DNA from 4 places in the Paenibacillus sp. FSL R5-0475 genome. Region 1 is predicted to be linked to each of the others. Evidence: riboswitches for the same ligand, from Rfam matches in the RefSeq annotation. Region 1 holds a riboswitch; each other region holds the start of a gene.
The links. A riboswitch is a leader RNA that binds a small molecule or an ion and turns the genes downstream of it on or off. The one in region 1 is predicted to bind cyclic di-GMP.

Region 1 (4,217 bases):
TATTCGTAGCAAATTCAGGAACGGTTATAATATTCTTACCTGGACGCAATTGCACACCTCTAGCCCAAACATTCCAAGCCGCCTCTTGTTGAGAAAAGACTAAAGAAGGTAGTTTATCGCTCGAAGCTGCGTCCACATAAACGTTGATCGTATCTCCAGGCATTGAAACGAGACCTGTAGGCTGGTTGTTCGTACCGAAACCAATTCTCAGGTTTTCCTGCGCATGCTTTTTCATATCTCCACGTTGTTCCGCCTCAATGAGGGTGCCTTCAGTTTGAACTTCACCATTCACTAGCTTCTTAGCTAAATCCAAAGAATCTTTCAGGATTGGATAGAGCGGATGTACTTTTGCCGCTTCTTCTAATTCATTGATTGCTTCGACGCTATTATAAGCAGGAACAACCGCACTCATCGTGCCATCTGTGAAAATACCATTTACAGCTTCGCTTACTTTATCTTCTGTATAAAATCTAAATTCAGCCGCAAAAGGTCTGTTGATATTGGCTTTTGTGAACTTGAATTTCAATCTTTTAAACTTCGTAGGTTCGAATTTAAACTCCAGAAAATCATTCGTACTAGTCGCGGTTCCGCTAGATACGAGTTGGAAGGTCTCTCCCTTACTTGTTTCTGATGCATAAATTTCAAAAGCCTCTGGGAAGCCTTTGCGGTTATCTCTAGCCAGGAAAGCCAATCTATCTAGTACTTTCGCTTGCGCTAATTCAAACACGACTTCATTCGTGAAGCTGTCATCATTGTTTTTGTTCGTTTCCCAGTGTGTATTCGGCTGGTCATCGAGCATGTATTCCGGTTTCGTACCTGGATAGCTCCCACCGTTCACCGTTACTTTTGATACATTAGAGTTGGGCATTCTATAAGCTTCGCTATAGGCATTTTCGTATGCTGTACCATAGCCTTTTAGCTTCGAAACCTTAGCCGCTGTTGCCTCTATTTGATGATTCTCCAGAAGTACTTTTGCATTCTCTATATCTGCTTGAAACTGCGCGTACAGTGGATGTGTCTGTACTTCTTGTTCTAAAGCCGTTAATTTCTCCACCGTATTAAATGCTGTGCTAGCTTGACTCAAGGTATCATCTGTAAATAAATTTTTCATTTTAGCGGATACGGTATCTTCTTTGTAAAAAGAAAACTCAGCTGCACTCGCCCAATCTTGGTTAGCTTTTTTGAAGACAAATTTAAGTCTCTTGAAGGCTGTGGGTGCAAACTGAATCTCTACTACGTCACCTGCTCCGCCTTTATATTCTCCAGAGGATACTAGCGTATAATCGCCTGCATCCGTAGTTGAGCCATAAATATCAAATTCCTGAGCAAACCCCTTCCCCTTTGCACTGGATTGTCTTGCAGCGTATACGATGCTATTTAATTCAGTGGACTCATTGAAAACAAAGACAACCTCATTCGTGAACGTTGAACTGTTCGGTTTGCCCGTTTCCCAATGCGTACTCATATCGCCATCAATAGCCTTAGCTATAGGTGAACCTGAGTAGTTGCCACCGTTATTGGTAATGGATTTAATATTCGCAGGATTCATTCTAAAAACATCATTATAAGCGCTTAGGATAGCCTTGCCGTAGAGATCAAACGGAATAACTGACGCATTGCTGAATAGGTCAGCCTTGCTTTGTACTACAGTGTTCACTACACTTACCTTGCTTACATCACTTGCTAAAGCATAACCTGCCTCACTCGAAAAACTAGCTAACATGGCTGCTGATGTAGCGATCGCAATCATTTTTTTCATTTTTTCTACCCCCCAGATGTAATATGAATCTCTTCCGTGCCTAAAAATAGGCACAAAAAAAACTACCCCAAAAGAGTAGCTTGATTGCGTATAAAGTCGCATAAAAACTAAGACTTAATTTTTATTAAACTTTAACAAAAAGCGTAATACACTCTTTGGCAGCTGGCTGACAATAGTTATGATAACCTTAGTCCCTATAGCTTTGCGTCCCTACATTTCCATAGGTTTGCCTATGAAGTTTCGAATACATTACAAAGAGTAACATAACGCTACATCTGATCGCATGATTAATTGGTATGAAATCCGAATAGGTAATTGCAATTACTTTTTCTATCGTGATAGATATTCTTTATCGAGTATCCCGGAAGAGAGTGAGGACACTTTAGGACTGGAGGTCTACTTAACTCCCCGCACCAAACAAACGCCGGAACCAATTCCACACATCGCCCGTGATGGGAATTAACCCGAAGCCATGCTCGCCAACTGCGATTAGACCATATGCCCATTGGCCAATAGCTACTGCTCCCCCAGCAATCCGTCCTATGGCTACCGCCCCAAATGCCGTATCACCTATGGCGACAGCCCCCAACGCTTTTTCGGCTATCGCGATCGCGCCTACAGCCACTCCTGCAATGGCAATCGCCCCAGCTGCGAAGCCAAGCCAGCTAATGGCTATCGCTCCAAGGGCTAACCACATTCCTAGTGATATTGCACCCACTGATAGAACCCCTACGCTTATCGCACCTATGGAAATCAAGCCTACAGCTACATCTCCAATAGCAATTAATCCAACAGCTGTCTTCACTTGTGGCTTGCTTCCGTGACCATACCCCTGACCTGAGTATCGACCCAAATTGCTGCGAATACTTACCACCGGAAATGATGGAGACGGCCATTGATAATCAATTTCTCGTCCACCTAACCCTCTAGAATCCGCCCAGTGTGTGATGTACTTATGCCATTTCATATCCATCCCGTCCCCCTTCTCAATTACCTTAATTATACAACCCCGGGGGTTGGCTGTACTCAGACTCTGACCTGAAATTCATCTCATCCTCTAGACGGAGTTATACTCATTAGGATCACTGTTTGGGAATAGGATCAGGCTTTCCAAATAAATATCCCTGAAACAACTGATAACCACTCTGCTTAAGCCATTCAAAGTCCTCTCTAAACTCCACACCTTCTGCTAAAGGAACGGATTGGATTTCTAAAGCTTTTTCTAAAAATTGTTTAGCTATTTTCTGTTTGTTCAGATCGCTGGACACACCCTGAACATATTTCATATCCAGCTTCATGTAATGGGGTTTAAGCTCCAATAACATCTCGATCGTGCTGAAGCCCTCGCCAACATCATCTAAAGCGTATTCAAATCCCCGATCCTTGTAATATGTCAAAATAGCTTTCAAATGAGCGAGATCATCCACTTTCTCCGTCTCAACAACTTCAAAAACAAAAAGAGAGGGATCGACGCCTAATTGATTGGCCAGTTCAACGGTTGATCTTAAGCAGAACTCTGGCGCGTAGATCGACGTTGGGATAAAATTAATAAACGTTTTTTTATTTAAGGGTGCAGCATATTTTACAGCAGTCATTCTACATAACCGGTCTAAAGCATATAAACGCCCACGATTCCGTGCCGCCGCAAAAATCTCATTAGGATAGATAAGGGACCCATCTTCTTTTTTAAATCTGGATAGGAGCTCGTATGCAAAAACCTCTTCCCGTATGTTCACAATCGGTTGGAAGTGACAAGTAACTAAGCCCTTAGTTATAACCTCATCAATCCACTCCATATCAAGTACAGTGGGTAATTCGGATAGAGGTCTCCATGTTTGGTCATCTATACGGAATTCAAACTGCTCCGACTCCATATGGTCATTACAGAAATCTAGAAAATCCCGCACCCCAGCCTCCTTAATCGTAATCACATTTTCTTCTACCTTATGTATCGTATTACTTCTACTCAAGTGATGAATAACCTCAGGTAAAATCCTTAGATTAAGCTCACCATGAGCCTTGATTTCAAAATTCAGCTCTCTTACTACACAATGATTACATGCCACATTCATAACCCCTTTAATAATCAATTCTCTGAAAAAGATCCAGGAACTGCTCTTCTCAATCGAAATCCGTATACTCTAGTAAATACGTCGGGTCTAACACGGTGATCTGCTGATGTTGAATATCAATAATCTTTTGCTCTTGCAGATCTTTAAGCACAAGGGTAGCTGTCTCCCTTAGCGTTCCGATCATATCCGCGAACTGCTGATGGGTCAATCGAAGATCAATCCTCTGTTTGCCTTGCTCCTCTACTCCGAATCTTTGGTATAGTCTTCTTAGTGTAAATATCGCACGCGCTCTCGCATCATGAAATTTCATTTCGTGTAATAACCGATTCGATAAAAATAAACGGTCCATTTGCAGCAGCATCAATTGTTCCTTAATCAACGGGTAA
Region 2 (4,217 bases), 1.9 Mb from region 1:
AAGTCGTTACCAACTTTATTACTAGGATGATAGATATCAATGTCTTGAATACGAATTCCGGTCATATGAATGAATCCTCCTGAAAAACTCTATAGTTTTTTTAGTTATAAGAAGAATTAAGCTGTAACGGTGGAAATGATCTCGATGTTATCTAGTCCTGCTTTACGACCCAGACGAGCAAGCTGCATTTTAAGAATTGGGTTATTCTCAAGGGTTAGATTTACTTTTACAAATCCATCATTCTTAAACATTACGAAGCAACCTTCCAAAAGAGGCACAACATCAGGTGCAGTTACGTTTAGCTTTCTGCAGTCGATTTGTAATTCATAGTCTGCTGGAGTGATAGGATTAATAGTTTGTTGATAAGCTTGGATAGATTTCAGACCATCTTCTTCAGAAAATGTTCCTTCCAGCTCAATATTGATCACTTTTTTAGTAGTGTCTGTCTTTAAAATAAACTGTCCCACGTTAACATCTCTCCCGATATTTTAATTTACTGAAAATAGTTACTTTATTTCTTCAATCGTTTCGAGAAGAATATTAAAAGCGGTGATGATTCTAGGTGCCCCTATAGCGGGTACTAAGTGTAATAGAATACCTTTGAGTTGTTCTACAGTAACACCCACACGAAGAGCCATGACATAATGAACACCCAATTGATCAAACTGACCCATCGAAATCAGGGCAGAGATAACTGTGATTTCCTTCCAGTCAGCTTCGATTGTGTTGCGTTGAAAAATATCGCCGTAGGCATTCCCCATAATAAATTCAGCCAAATCGGGGAAATGTTCTTTAATCGGAGCCAGTGCTTTAGCTCCGTAGTCTCCAGAGAGATTCGTGAAGTGGTTCAGACCACTGTTTACATTGTCTTTCATAAGTGACCTCCTAATTTAGGTTCAAAGTACGGTGAGCAGTCGGAGGGACCTCATCACGGTCTGTTAGCAGTTCAATGACGGCAACACGGTTGATGGCAACAGCGTCCTTGATGGCTGTTTCGAACTCCTCCGCTGTCTCACATTTGTAACCCTTAGCGCCTAGTGATTCTGCGAATTTCACTGCATCCATAGGGACTTCGTAGATAGTTCCGTCAATACGTCCTGTAGTTTTTTCCATACCTTTTAGAGCCATATCTAGCTGTTTATTATTCACAACAATGAATATGACAGGAATATCCTTGCAGACAGCAGCGTTAATCTCTGCGCCTAGCATCATAAAGCAACCGTCTCCTGTAATGCAGAAGATCGTTTCTTCTGGAGCAGCAACCTTTGCACCAATCGCCATCCCGATAGAATTACCCATGCAAGCAAAGTAAGCATCGAAAACAAAACTGCCCGGTTTCTTAACCTTGTACCATTTCGCAGCATGGAAACCGTGACTTCCATCATCAACAAAGACTGTGCTGTTATAAGGAATCAAATCACTCATCGTACTCAAGACCGATGCAAGTGAAAGGTTTGGTAAAATCGGAGGCTCTTCGGTATAATCAGAATTTGTCGGTGCTTCGCGTTTTGTGATGTTGTTCGTGTCAATATTATTGAGATAGTAAACTAGATTGTCGCGTAGATCTCCAGTCACTGGAATTGTTTTAGAGAACAATATTTTTCCGACAAAAGTCGGATCGCTATCAAACTGAATTAATGTTGCAGGATGATTTTCCCTTTTAAGATTACAAATAGTCATATCACTTAAACGTGACCCGAGAACGATAAATAGATCACTTTGATTCAGCAAGTCATCCCCATGGGTACAACCGCCTACTCCAATTGGACCGTGATAGAGTGGATGATCCCAAGCTATAGCCCCTTTACCACCTGGAGATGTAACTACAGGAATATTAAATGTTTCCGCTAATTGAATTAGCTCACTATGTGCTCCTGAGCGGTTAACGCCTTTACCCGCGATAATTATTGGATTCTTAGAGTTATTTATAGCATCAAGTACACGGTCGATATTAGCATGGCTAACCAGTGATTCGCGTTCAGGGATTACAATATTACATTCCTCTAGCAATTCCGTTTGGACATCAAAGGGAATACAAAGGTGAACTGGACCACGATTACCGCTCAAAGCAATGGATATGGCATGATTAAAGATTGTGTTAAAGTGATCTCCACGTTCAATAAGCTTGCTATACAAGGTGGCAGGTCTAAACATATCAGCTAAATCAGCTAGAAAAGAAGTAGAGTCCTGACATTGGGGAATTCCAAGCTCTTTAATAGATTGATGGCCAGTAATAAATAGGACAGGTAGGTTGTTAGCCTTAGCATGTGCTGCTGCAGTTAATAGGTTTGTTCCACCAGGACCTGAAGTACCAAAAGCTACACCTAGTTTTCCAGTTTTAAGCGCATACCCGGCTGCTTCGAAGCCGGAACTGGACTCATGTCTCCCAGGAATAAATTCAATACCGTAATCTACCATTTTAAGAACAATAGGACAAATGGATTTCCCAATAATACCAAAGGAATGGGTAACACCTAGGTTCCGTAGTGCTTCCGACATGTAATCTGCGACTGTCTTCAAAAAATACACCTCACAAGTTGATTGTTATTTTAAAATCAAACATTAGAAAACCTGTGCTCTGAATTAGGGCACAGGTTGGTGGCATAAATCGCCATAGAGACTGAACAATTGTTCAGTCGTCTTGGTTATCTGCAACCTGGCAGTCATGGCCTCTGATTAAAAATGAGGCTGTAGATCCATGGTTTTGCGTCATCCTCTTTCGAAGATTTTGCCAATATTAATTTTAAAATTTATAAGAAGAATTTTCCTTTACAATATATTCCTAGAGAACCTTTGTCAATATATTTTCGCAAATTAACTCGAATTTTGACGAAAGTCTTGTCCAACCTATGAAATAATAGATATAAAAAAACTCCCCCTAAGTCAAAACTTAGGAGGAGTTTTTGGACTTGTTTATATATTTTTGCAAGTGACTTAAAACTTGAAAATATGGATAGTCTTCTGTAGATTAAACACAGCCTGTGTCATTTTCTCAGTTTCTTCAGCAACGGACTGCAGGGCATTAATTTGTTCATTCATAGCGGCGGATACTTCCTCGGTGCCGGCAGCGGTTTGCTGTGTGATTGCAGAGATATTCTCTATTGCACTTGAGATTTTCAAGGCACTTTCCAACATCAGATCACTTTCAGCAGAGAAGGAAGAGATTTGCTCGGTAATATACTGCACACTTTGCACAATTTGAGCAAAGATATGAGCAGATTGAGTGATCATCTCATTCTGTACCTGTACGACTTCTTCGTTGATAGCGATATTGTCAATCGCTTGTTTGATATCAGTTTCGATGCTCCGAACTAAGCCAAAGACTTCCTTCGTTGAAGCTGTTGATTCCTCGGCAAGTTTACGAACCTCCTGTGCGACTACAGCAAAACCTCGACCATGCTCTCCGGCGCGTGCTGCTTCGATGGAGGCATTCAGCGATAAGAGGTTGGTCTGCTCAGCGATCTCTGTGATGGTTTTTGTAATCATCGTAATTCCGCGAGCATTATGAGACAGGGCTTCGATAGTATCAGCTACTTTTTGAGTAGCCTGGATGTTTTTGCGCATGCCTTCAGCTTGAGTATCAACGGACTGCCGTCCTTGTTCAACTAGTTCTAATGTATGTATTGAACGTCTGTTCATTTCTTTCGTTGAGTTCGTATAATTGGATACTTTATTCTCAATATCTTTAATGGATTCTGTCATTTCAGCGATATCCGTAGATATTTCATTTGCACCAAGAGCTAGCTCGTTAGACGAAGAGGCTACCTGTGCCATGACAATTTTCAAATTCTGATTCTTATCTTCGATTCCACGGCTTGCATCCATAACTTGACGAGTGATTTGTGATGCTTCTGTCAAAATCTTCTTGAGCTTGTCAATCATAGTATTAAAGGAACGACTTACGTCCCCCATAGACCCGTTCTCGTCGGCTCTACTAGTAAAATCCCCTTTTGAAATACTATGAGATACATTCGCGATGTCATCAAAAGAAGATGTAAGCGTTCTCTCGATAAAGCGGGCCACTGGGAAAGTTAGAGCAGCAAGAACAACGATTAGAACAATACCCAAAATAATGTTGCCTAAGATCATAAAAGTAACTAAAACAGGAATGGCAAATAGTGCGGCAACGAGGTAACATCCGGCAACAATTCTTTGTTTTAACGGAAGTTTATGCATCCAGTTCATTGGTATAATGTCCTCCTTATTAATATTATGTA
Region 3 (4,217 bases), 590 kb from region 1:
TTATGTCCATGACGACGATAGCCGATGAGATCAATAACGAAATCCTTTTTGAATTGATTGCGATATGCACTAGCTAAACGAACGGCTGATATACAGGCCTCAGGATCATCAGCATTGACATGGATAATTGGAATTTCATATCCTTTGGCGATGTCACTTGCATAATGCGTTGAACGGGAGTCTTCGCTTTCTGTCGTAAAGCCGATCCGGTTATTAACAATGATATGGATCGTCCCGCCATTCTGATAACCTTGAAGTTTGCCAATATTAAGTGTTTCTGCAACAATCCCTTCACCTGGAAAAGCAGCATCGCCATGCATCAGTACCGCCATAGCTTTACTGGTATCAATCTTCGGCAATCCGGCTGTGCTCCGATCTTCTTGAGCAGCACGAGTGAAGCCTTCCACGACAGGATTGACGAATTCCAAGTGACTTGGGTTATTCGCTAGTGTTATTCTTGTGCGTACCGTTTCTCCTTCACGGACAGCGCGGTCTGCACCCAGATGGTATTTCACATCACCCGTCCAGCCATAGTTAATGCCTGTAGAGCCTTCGGAAGGGAAAAGCTCCTTGTTCGGAGAATGATGAAACTCTGAAAATATAATGTCATAAGGTTTGCCCAAAATATGTGCAAGAACGTTGAGGCGACCACGATGCGCCATGCCCATCAGAATATGCTCTGCGCCGTCATGCGCAGCAGCGCGTACGATTTCATCCAGCATCGGTACGAGAGCGTCATTGCCTTCCAAACTGAAACGCTTCTGACCCACAAAGGTTTTGTGAAGGAAGGTTTCGAATTGCTCTACTTGGATCAGGCGGTTTAGCAGCTCTTTACGTTCTGCATTATTTAAAGGCGCTGGTGAGCTTGTGGATTCTGCCTGTCTGTTCAACCATTTCAGTTCTTGTTCTTCATGCACATGCCCGAATTCATAGGCGATTGTCTTGGTGTAAGCCTGACGCATACGCTGAACTGCATCCCATCCGGTATGCACATCATTCGGCGCATTCTCCCAAATGAGCGTGGCAGGTAGTGCGAGCAGATCCTCACGAGTCAGCTCATAGGTTTCGAGTTCAAGATATTTAGCCATGGGATTGTGATCGCGCTCAAGCGGATCAATATCAGCGGCCATATGGCCATATATACGAATATTAGCGATTAGCTTGGAAGCTCTTACTGCCTTTCTAAGCCATTCGGTGTCTCCCGAAATGCGAGGCTGTGGAGCCGGTTCGCTATCCGGTGTTAGGGGTGGGGGACCCGAATTTGTAAAAAGCTCGCGATAATTATTCTCTACGGTGGAAGGATCTTTCACAAACTGTTCATATCTTTCTTGAATGTAGCCTAAATTGGGTCCGTAATACTTACTCCAAATGGATTCGTTATAGGGCTCTTTGGCTGCCATGAATACATCCTCCTTAACGGATGAACTCCATACGTGACATTTTGTGTCAACGCTTACTGGAGCTGTGATGATTGCGGTTTCATTTCTCATCTTATTGTGCTACTTTCCACACGTGTAATCAATTCATTCTTTCGTCCAATACGTTCGCAAAATGGTATGGGTTAGCTTGTTCTAATGAAAAGAACGCTGTTTCTTCTCATTACCCATTCCTAAGGCCCACTAAAATGATTCTAATATCCTTATTTTTAACTAATAGGGAAGGAAGTATCATTCTATCGGCTTAATTAATTTTATGAATAGGACGAGTATCGTGTTAAAAGGACAAGATATCGCACAAAAGAGCTTCTATTTTTTGTTTTTTAATGGAAAAACTAATCAGAAATCGACACACTTTTCCACTTTAGTATAGTATAATGTTATTGCAGTTAGCGATTTTCATATATTCAAAGTAGATCCTTTCGTGTAAAGGGTCCAGTAAAAGGTAAACCTGCCGAAAGGCAGGGGCACAAAGTCGCGGGTCTAAGGTAGAAATACTATGACAGCCGGATTGCCTGGGGACTAAAATCTTAGGAGGAGATTTTTTGGACAAGTCCAACCAGGGAAGCAACAGAGAACAGCAGGTCATTGATCTAGACGTAGAGTGGGTCCATTTATTATTAGCAGCTAAGAAGGCTGGCATAAAGGCAGATGAAATTCGTCGCTTCTTTCATGAGAAGACTGTGCAAGCCGTGCAGTAATACATTCAGAGCATTAGATATCAAAAGAGCACAGCGATAACTCGCTGTGCTCTTTTTCTTTATATAAGAATCTATAAGTTTCAGACTTGGTCCTTATATTCTGCTAGAATTCAAACGCCTTCGCAGTCCATGTTAGGAGGCGAAGGCGCTTATGTTTAATAGTATGAGTAGAAGAGGATCTTATCAGGTCAGGTGGAATATTAATCCTTATGATCAAGGCGCCATTTCTGGTAGTCCAGAAACTCCTTGAATTCGCGTTTGCTTATGCCTGAGGCCATAGCTTCCTGCACCAATCGGAACCATTCCGAATCTAAAGGTGACTCCTCAGCATCATTAGGTTCTCCATAGAGCAAAGCGTGGATGGATACCTGAAGCGCATCGGCGATCTTTTCGATAAACTGGATTGAAGGATTGGATTGGATGTTTCTCTCCACATTGCTAAGATACGATTTAGCAACATCCGCTCTGTCCGCAAGCTCAGATAGGGATAACCCCTTTTCTAGGCGGAGATGCTGGATACGTTGGCCCATATTTTGTGCCACTATGCTGACGCCCCTCCGTAATTTTTGTTATTAGTATAGCAAATATCGATAAATTCGACAAAGTTTATTGTAAAGAGAAGAGCAGCATCTACTTATCCGCTTCCGGAATAAGAATCTGCTGCTCTTCGAATGGAAGACTTATTAGATTATTTAGCGGATCCAGCAGTTTGCTTACCTACGAAATCCCAAGTCAGAGTTAATGAATCTTTTTGGAAGTAGTTTTGCTCTTGGCCGTTATCAACAAATTCGAATTGAACGGTGAAGCTATCATTTGTGCCGGCCTTAATTCCAGATGCTTCGCTAGTACCCCAGATTGCATCAAGTCCAGTATTTTTTACGAGATCCGGTGTCTGAGTCTTCAAATCGGCTAGGGTAGTTTCCCAAACTACTTTCTCTTCACTACCAGGTAAGATGCCGCTTTTATCTTTATTCACCAGGAATTTAACTTTGATGGATTTTGCCAAATCGTTAGCGCCGTTGTTACCACCTACATCATTAATAGAGGTAGCTGTTTTGAGGAGGATCGAACCGATATCAAGTGTACCGTCATTTTTTAGTTTGAAGTCTCTTTTGATCGTATCGCCTGGCTTCAGATCCTTCAAATCAACGATAACAGAAGGATCAGAGTTCAAATCCAGTGTACCTGCTGCGAATGTAGCGGTGCTTTGTGCAGTGTCGCTAAAGTAAGCGAAAGTTCCTCCACCAATCAATGATAAACCCAGTGCTGCAGATGCTACGCCAAGACCCAATGTTTTTTTGATACCCATAATTAAAATTCCTCCTCGGTTTTTGTGGTTTTTTTATAAAAGTTATATATTGTAACTTCCGGTTCGTAAGCGGAAGCGGACAATCAACGGATTACTGTATTTCAGTTGGAGGTGGAGAGGTGGGAAGTATAGCAGCATTTTTCTTTTCGAGTGCAGCTACAGCCTTCCATGATGAATACAGGGCATAGAGCAGGAGCATCAAGCCTGGTACGATCATGAGCACAACACTTCCAGCTTTGGAAACTGCGAAATTCATAGCGTAACCTACATAAGGTACGGTGACCCCGGTATACTCAGCTACAACATTCGTGGAACTGGTAGGGTTCATATCAGGTGCATCATTGTTATCACCTTTCGTGCGATACATGGCTTCACCGGTAGCGTTATTCATTGTTGCTTCTACAACACGGTGAGTAATGAGCAGGTTTTCTTCATTTCTAAAGGTGATCACATCGCCTTTTTTGAAGCGATTCATATCTCCTCCGGGTTTTAAAGCGACAATCGATCCGGTTTGAATCCCTGGTTCCATCGAACCTGAGAGTACCGATTTGATCTGGTATCCGAAGAAGGCAGGTTCACCGCCGGAGGCCTTTGATAAAACTACGGCTACCACCAGCAGAATGAATATCACAAGCATGATGCTCGATAATGTATTGTTGACCATTTTTTTAATCCGCATATTATTCGCCACCTTTAACTTGTTGAGGGTCCGAAGGGGCTGGTGTTGCTACCGGTGGGGAAGTGGTTGTATCTTCCGCTTTTGGCGCCTCC
Region 4 (4,217 bases), 1.2 Mb from region 1:
CAGCGATCTCGTCTAGATCAGAGATTAGACTCTTATACTGAGCCGTCCCAGGCGTAACATAAGTATTAAACTTCTCTTGACTGAGACTTCTGTTTACATTGGACCACTCCGGAGAAGTCCCCGGCAAACTCTGATGGAATGTCATGGCTACAATGCCACCCTCTTGATGCCACTCCATTGCACTGTCTATAACAGCTTGTCGCTGTTCTGCGATCGTCCCTTCGGGTTGATTATTAATTGCCCCCAATTCATAACCATGTAGAACGGCATTTTGTCCCGATGTATTCTTCAGCTTATGAACCAGTTCATCTGGACTTTCTAGATAATCGTGCTGGCCAGACAGGATTCCTTTGCCACGTAGATTCACCAAAGTACTCAGCAGTTGCTTGGCTTCTTCAGAAGCTGATGGATTGCTTGGTATAGCCGGAGGAAGAGCGGAAGAAACACTCATAGCCTTCGGAAGACCCTTAACCTCTCCCCAAGGCAGCAAGGAAAAAATAATAAACACCGGTAATATAGTAAACAACAATCTGTTTTGCTTATAATATTTACGCAAATAAATCCTCCTTTCGGTAGCTGTACTGCCTCCACAGGTGCTAAATAAACATACCTGTTATCGGACAATCGTCTTCTGACCTAATGAGGACTATAGCTTAGTAGCTCTGCAATAACGCAGAGCCACTAAGGATCGACCTTTAATTTTCATCAATCAGGAGACATCCGGAAGATAAAGTGCACTTGCTGGAACTGTCTCTTTAGCTTGACTAGCACTTTCCCACATCAAGCGGACTCTCGCATCGCCTTCATTTTCGTAATACTCCACCTTGATATCGTATAGCTGGCCAGCCTTCAGCGTTATATTACCCTTACGCTCAGTACCACTTTGCTTAGTCCAACTATCAATCACGGATTGCCCATTCACCCACACACGGATGCCATCATCTGAGGTAGTGTAAAATGTATATTGCTCATCATATAATGGCTTAATTTTACCGCTCCAACGTATGGAGAAACGATCAACCCCGAGGGCGGCATCCGGCGATCCTTGCCGCCAATTGAAATCGATAATTGCATCAGTTCTAGTAAGAGCTGCTGTTCCCGATAGCTGTATGTTGTTGTAATATTCTCCTGCAAGCCCCTTCACAAGAGGAATTGCTGCCTCACCCTCTTCTTCGGGAGGTGCCGGCGCTGGTGCAGCGCTAGGTGTCGGTACCAGACTAGTATTTAATTTATCTCTAGTTAAGGTATAGTTGCTATTCATAAATGTTTTAATTGTATCTGCACTATTATTCTCGTAAAGCATTTTTCCCCAGCTCATCATATACGTCCATTTACTTTGTGATTGCTGAAGCTTCTCCAGATTAGGCATTTCACCATTCTCCCCGATCGCAATCGGTTTGCCTGCGGCTAGACTCAACAAGCTGTCATAGTATTTTTGCTGGTAATCATTTTCGTATATATCTGCTGCCAGAATATCTACTTTATCAGCACCTGGATAAGTTAGCGCATAAGGATCTGACCAAACATTGGGAGCATTCGGACTCCATACCCATAACAAATTATTTAATTTATGAACGTTAACAAAACGGTCATACATAATATTCCAAAGTTTAGAAAAGTTATTTTTCTTCCCCCACCAGAACCAGTTCCCGTTCATTTCATGATAGGGTCTCCAAAGCACCGGAACATTGGCATCGCGCAAGCTTTTTAAAGAGACTGCCACCTTATCAAGTTCAGCGATCAGATTGTTATATTGCTTGGTACCCGGTGTAACGTAACTATCGAACTCATTCTGACTAAGTGTTTTTTTTACATTATCCCAGTCATAAGAGGTGCCCGGCAGGTTAGCATGAAAAGTCATAGCTACGATCCCGCCCGCTTTATTCCAGTTGATGGCGCTGTTCACCACATTTTGACGCTGCCAGGCCATCGTTCCTTCTGACTGACCGCTGATCGCGCCCAGTTCATAACCGTGAAGAGCGGCATATTGTCCGCTGGTTCCCTTCAGCATATTGTTAATTTCATCTGGACTTTCTAAATAGTCATGTTGACCAGCAATAATACCTTTTCCTGAGATCGAGTAAAAATAGTTAAGCAGCTTTACGGCTTCAGGTGAGGCTCCTGGGGTAACTGGCGTTCCAGAATTTGAAGCAGCTATGACAACAGACGGCGAAATTCCAACAGTAAGCGGAAGTGCAGTCAGAAACAAGACGAGTGACAGAAATGCGCCAAATAATCGATACGTACGGTAAGCTTTCAAAATAATCTCCCTTTCGGTAGCCAGGCTGCCACTCTTTCGAAGGCCCTATAGCTTTGCGTCCCTACCTTTCGATAGGTTTGCCTTTTCAATTTAAGAGAAATAATCTCTCTTACCGTAAGTATCGACGACAATTAATGATATATTTAGTGTTTTTATGACTTTTTTTGATAATTGAGTCAATTTACCTGTTTCAAGAAATTTTGGATTGGTTAAATAGATAGGTTAGACCTATGAAATGAATTGTTGTAGTTCTATATCATTCCAGTCTAAAGTAATACGAATGTTATCTTCTTCTACTAATTCAGAACCCGTCTGTACCTCTATAAACTCGACATCCGTCAAAGCAAGGATCGCGTGCTTCGTTCCTTCCGGTATACGTACCACGTCCCCAGCCTTCACATTATGTTTTTTCTCATTCAGAACAATACTTGCTTCGCCGCTGACGATTGTCCAAATTTCACTACGCTTGCGATGTAATTGATAGCTGATATTATTCCCCTCGGATATAAAAATCCGTTTGGTCAGCACTTCATTGCCTTCATCATATTTCACATAATCAATAACTTTGTAATGGCCCCAGCGGCGTTCCTCGTACATCGGTCTTTGTTCAAAGGTCTTCAGCACTTCTTTAATCCGTGGGCTCTCAGCTTTATGGGTAACTAGAATCCCATCCGGGCTAGCCGCAATGATCAGATCCTTCGCACCAATTACCGTAATCGGAATATCCAGCTCATTAATCAAGCAAGTCCCCTCAGAATCCGCCGTCACAAAACCTTTTCCTACATGCTTGCTGCTCATTTCCTCTGTCAGCGTATTCCACGTTCCAAGATCCTTCCAGAATCCATCATACGGCTGTACTACAATATGTTCTTCTTTCTCCACCACTTCATAATCAAAGCTGATGGAAGACAATAGCTTATACTGCTTCTGCAATTCTTCATATCCTAAAGGCAACCCTTTACGCTGCAAAATATCTAACAAGTACCCTAAGCGGAAGGCAAACACTCCACAATTCCACAAGGCATTTTGCTCGATGAGCTGTTCTGCTTGTATACGGTCTGGTTTCTCTTGAAAGTGACTCACCTTCATAAAACCATTTCCCCCCGCCTCTTCGGTGGTAGGAATAATATATCCGTATTTCTCTGAGGCATGTTCAGGAACAACACCCATTAGTGCCAGATTTGCTCCACTTTCCAGCATGGTCCCCTCAAGCATAGCTATGGTATCGAAAAAGGATGCTTCTACATAAGGGTCAACAGGCAATATTGCTACCGTTTCCGCTGGAGAAACACCTGCCACTGAATAAAGATAGGTAGCTGTTAAGGCGATAGCCGGAAAAGTATCCCGACGCTCCGGTTCAACGATAATCGGCACATGACTTCCCAGCTGGCTTTGTATCATTTCTACTTGGCCACGGCCGGTGGCCAGATAAGATGATTCTGCCATCCCTGCTTCCTCCAGCTGTCTCCAGACACGTTGTACCATGGATTCTGGTTCACCCTGAGGGCTTTCAAGTACCTTTAGAAATTGCTTTGAACGTGAGTCGTTGGACAACGGCCATAACCGTTTACCTGAACCGCCTGATAGAAGTACCATTTTCATAGAATGAACCCTCCTTAATATATGGAAATGAGCATAATTGAATTGTTATCAAAACGTATAGCTTCCGCTTAGCCTTAGTTCGAGCGGATGCATTTTTAAAAAAATTTATTAGGTATGAACCACTCCAAGGGATTTTGGACTTCCGATCGCTGTTATCCTCAGATTTCCTGATTTGAACCGCCGCCAGCGGTAGAAATCCGAGGATAAAGGCGAACACTCCGTTTCTACAGTTCCAAATTCCCTTTCCGTTCTTTACCTAACCAACTTCCTCTAAATGCTTGAACCGTACTGCACCGGGCTGTACCAGCCGGAAGGCAGCACGTTTTTCTAAAGATTTGCTTCTGCTCCTATGGAG

Region 2: another riboswitch for cyclic di-GMP. It lies ahead of MKX41_RS15425 (thiamine pyrophosphate-binding protein); the one in region 1 lies ahead of MKX41_RS23850 (NPCBM/NEW2 domain-containing protein).
Region 3: another riboswitch for cyclic di-GMP. It lies ahead of MKX41_RS26530 (anti-repressor SinI family protein); the one in region 1 lies ahead of MKX41_RS23850 (NPCBM/NEW2 domain-containing protein).
Region 4: another riboswitch for cyclic di-GMP. It lies ahead of MKX41_RS29330 (glycosyl hydrolase); the one in region 1 lies ahead of MKX41_RS23850 (NPCBM/NEW2 domain-containing protein).

What each region holds. Positions count from the first base shown of each region.
Region 1 covers NZ_JBBORK010000001.1:5,333,923-5,338,139, forward strand. Annotated here, with positions in the region: gene MKX41_RS23850 (NPCBM/NEW2 domain-containing protein) at 1-1,759, opposite strand, end outside; cyclic di-GMP riboswitch class I at 1,914-2,000, opposite strand; gene MKX41_RS23855 (hypothetical protein) at 2,160-2,732, opposite strand; gene MKX41_RS23860 (EAL domain-containing protein) at 2,842-3,831, opposite strand; gene MKX41_RS23865 (Crp/Fnr family transcriptional regulator) at 3,881-4,217, opposite strand, start outside.
Region 2 covers NZ_JBBORK010000001.1:3,427,592-3,431,808, reverse strand. Annotated here, with positions in the region: gene MKX41_RS15440 (3-oxoacyl-[acyl-carrier-protein] synthase III C-terminal domain-containing protein) at 1-65, opposite strand, end outside; gene MKX41_RS15435 (hypothetical protein) at 117-467, opposite strand; gene MKX41_RS15430 (carboxymuconolactone decarboxylase family protein) at 507-875, opposite strand; gene MKX41_RS15425 (thiamine pyrophosphate-binding protein) at 886-2,529, opposite strand; cyclic di-GMP riboswitch class I at 2,648-2,743, opposite strand; gene MKX41_RS15420 (methyl-accepting chemotaxis protein) at 2,935-4,185, opposite strand.
Region 3 covers NZ_JBBORK010000001.1:5,924,038-5,928,254, forward strand. Annotated here, with positions in the region: gene MKX41_RS26525 (2-oxoglutarate dehydrogenase E1 component) at 1-1,400, opposite strand, end outside; cyclic di-GMP riboswitch class I at 1,871-1,955, shown strand; gene MKX41_RS26530 (anti-repressor SinI family protein) at 1,982-2,137, shown strand; gene MKX41_RS26535 (helix-turn-helix domain-containing protein) at 2,338-2,667, opposite strand; gene MKX41_RS26540 (TasA family protein) at 2,826-3,446, opposite strand; gene sipW (signal peptidase I SipW) at 3,538-4,125, opposite strand; gene MKX41_RS26550 (hypothetical protein) at 4,127-4,217, opposite strand, start outside.
Region 4 covers NZ_JBBORK010000001.1:6,568,878-6,573,094, reverse strand. Annotated here, with positions in the region: gene MKX41_RS29335 (glycosyl hydrolase) at 1-556, opposite strand, end outside; gene MKX41_RS29330 (glycosyl hydrolase) at 710-2,260, opposite strand; cyclic di-GMP riboswitch class I at 2,273-2,352, opposite strand; gene MKX41_RS29325 (sugar phosphate nucleotidyltransferase) at 2,489-3,862, opposite strand.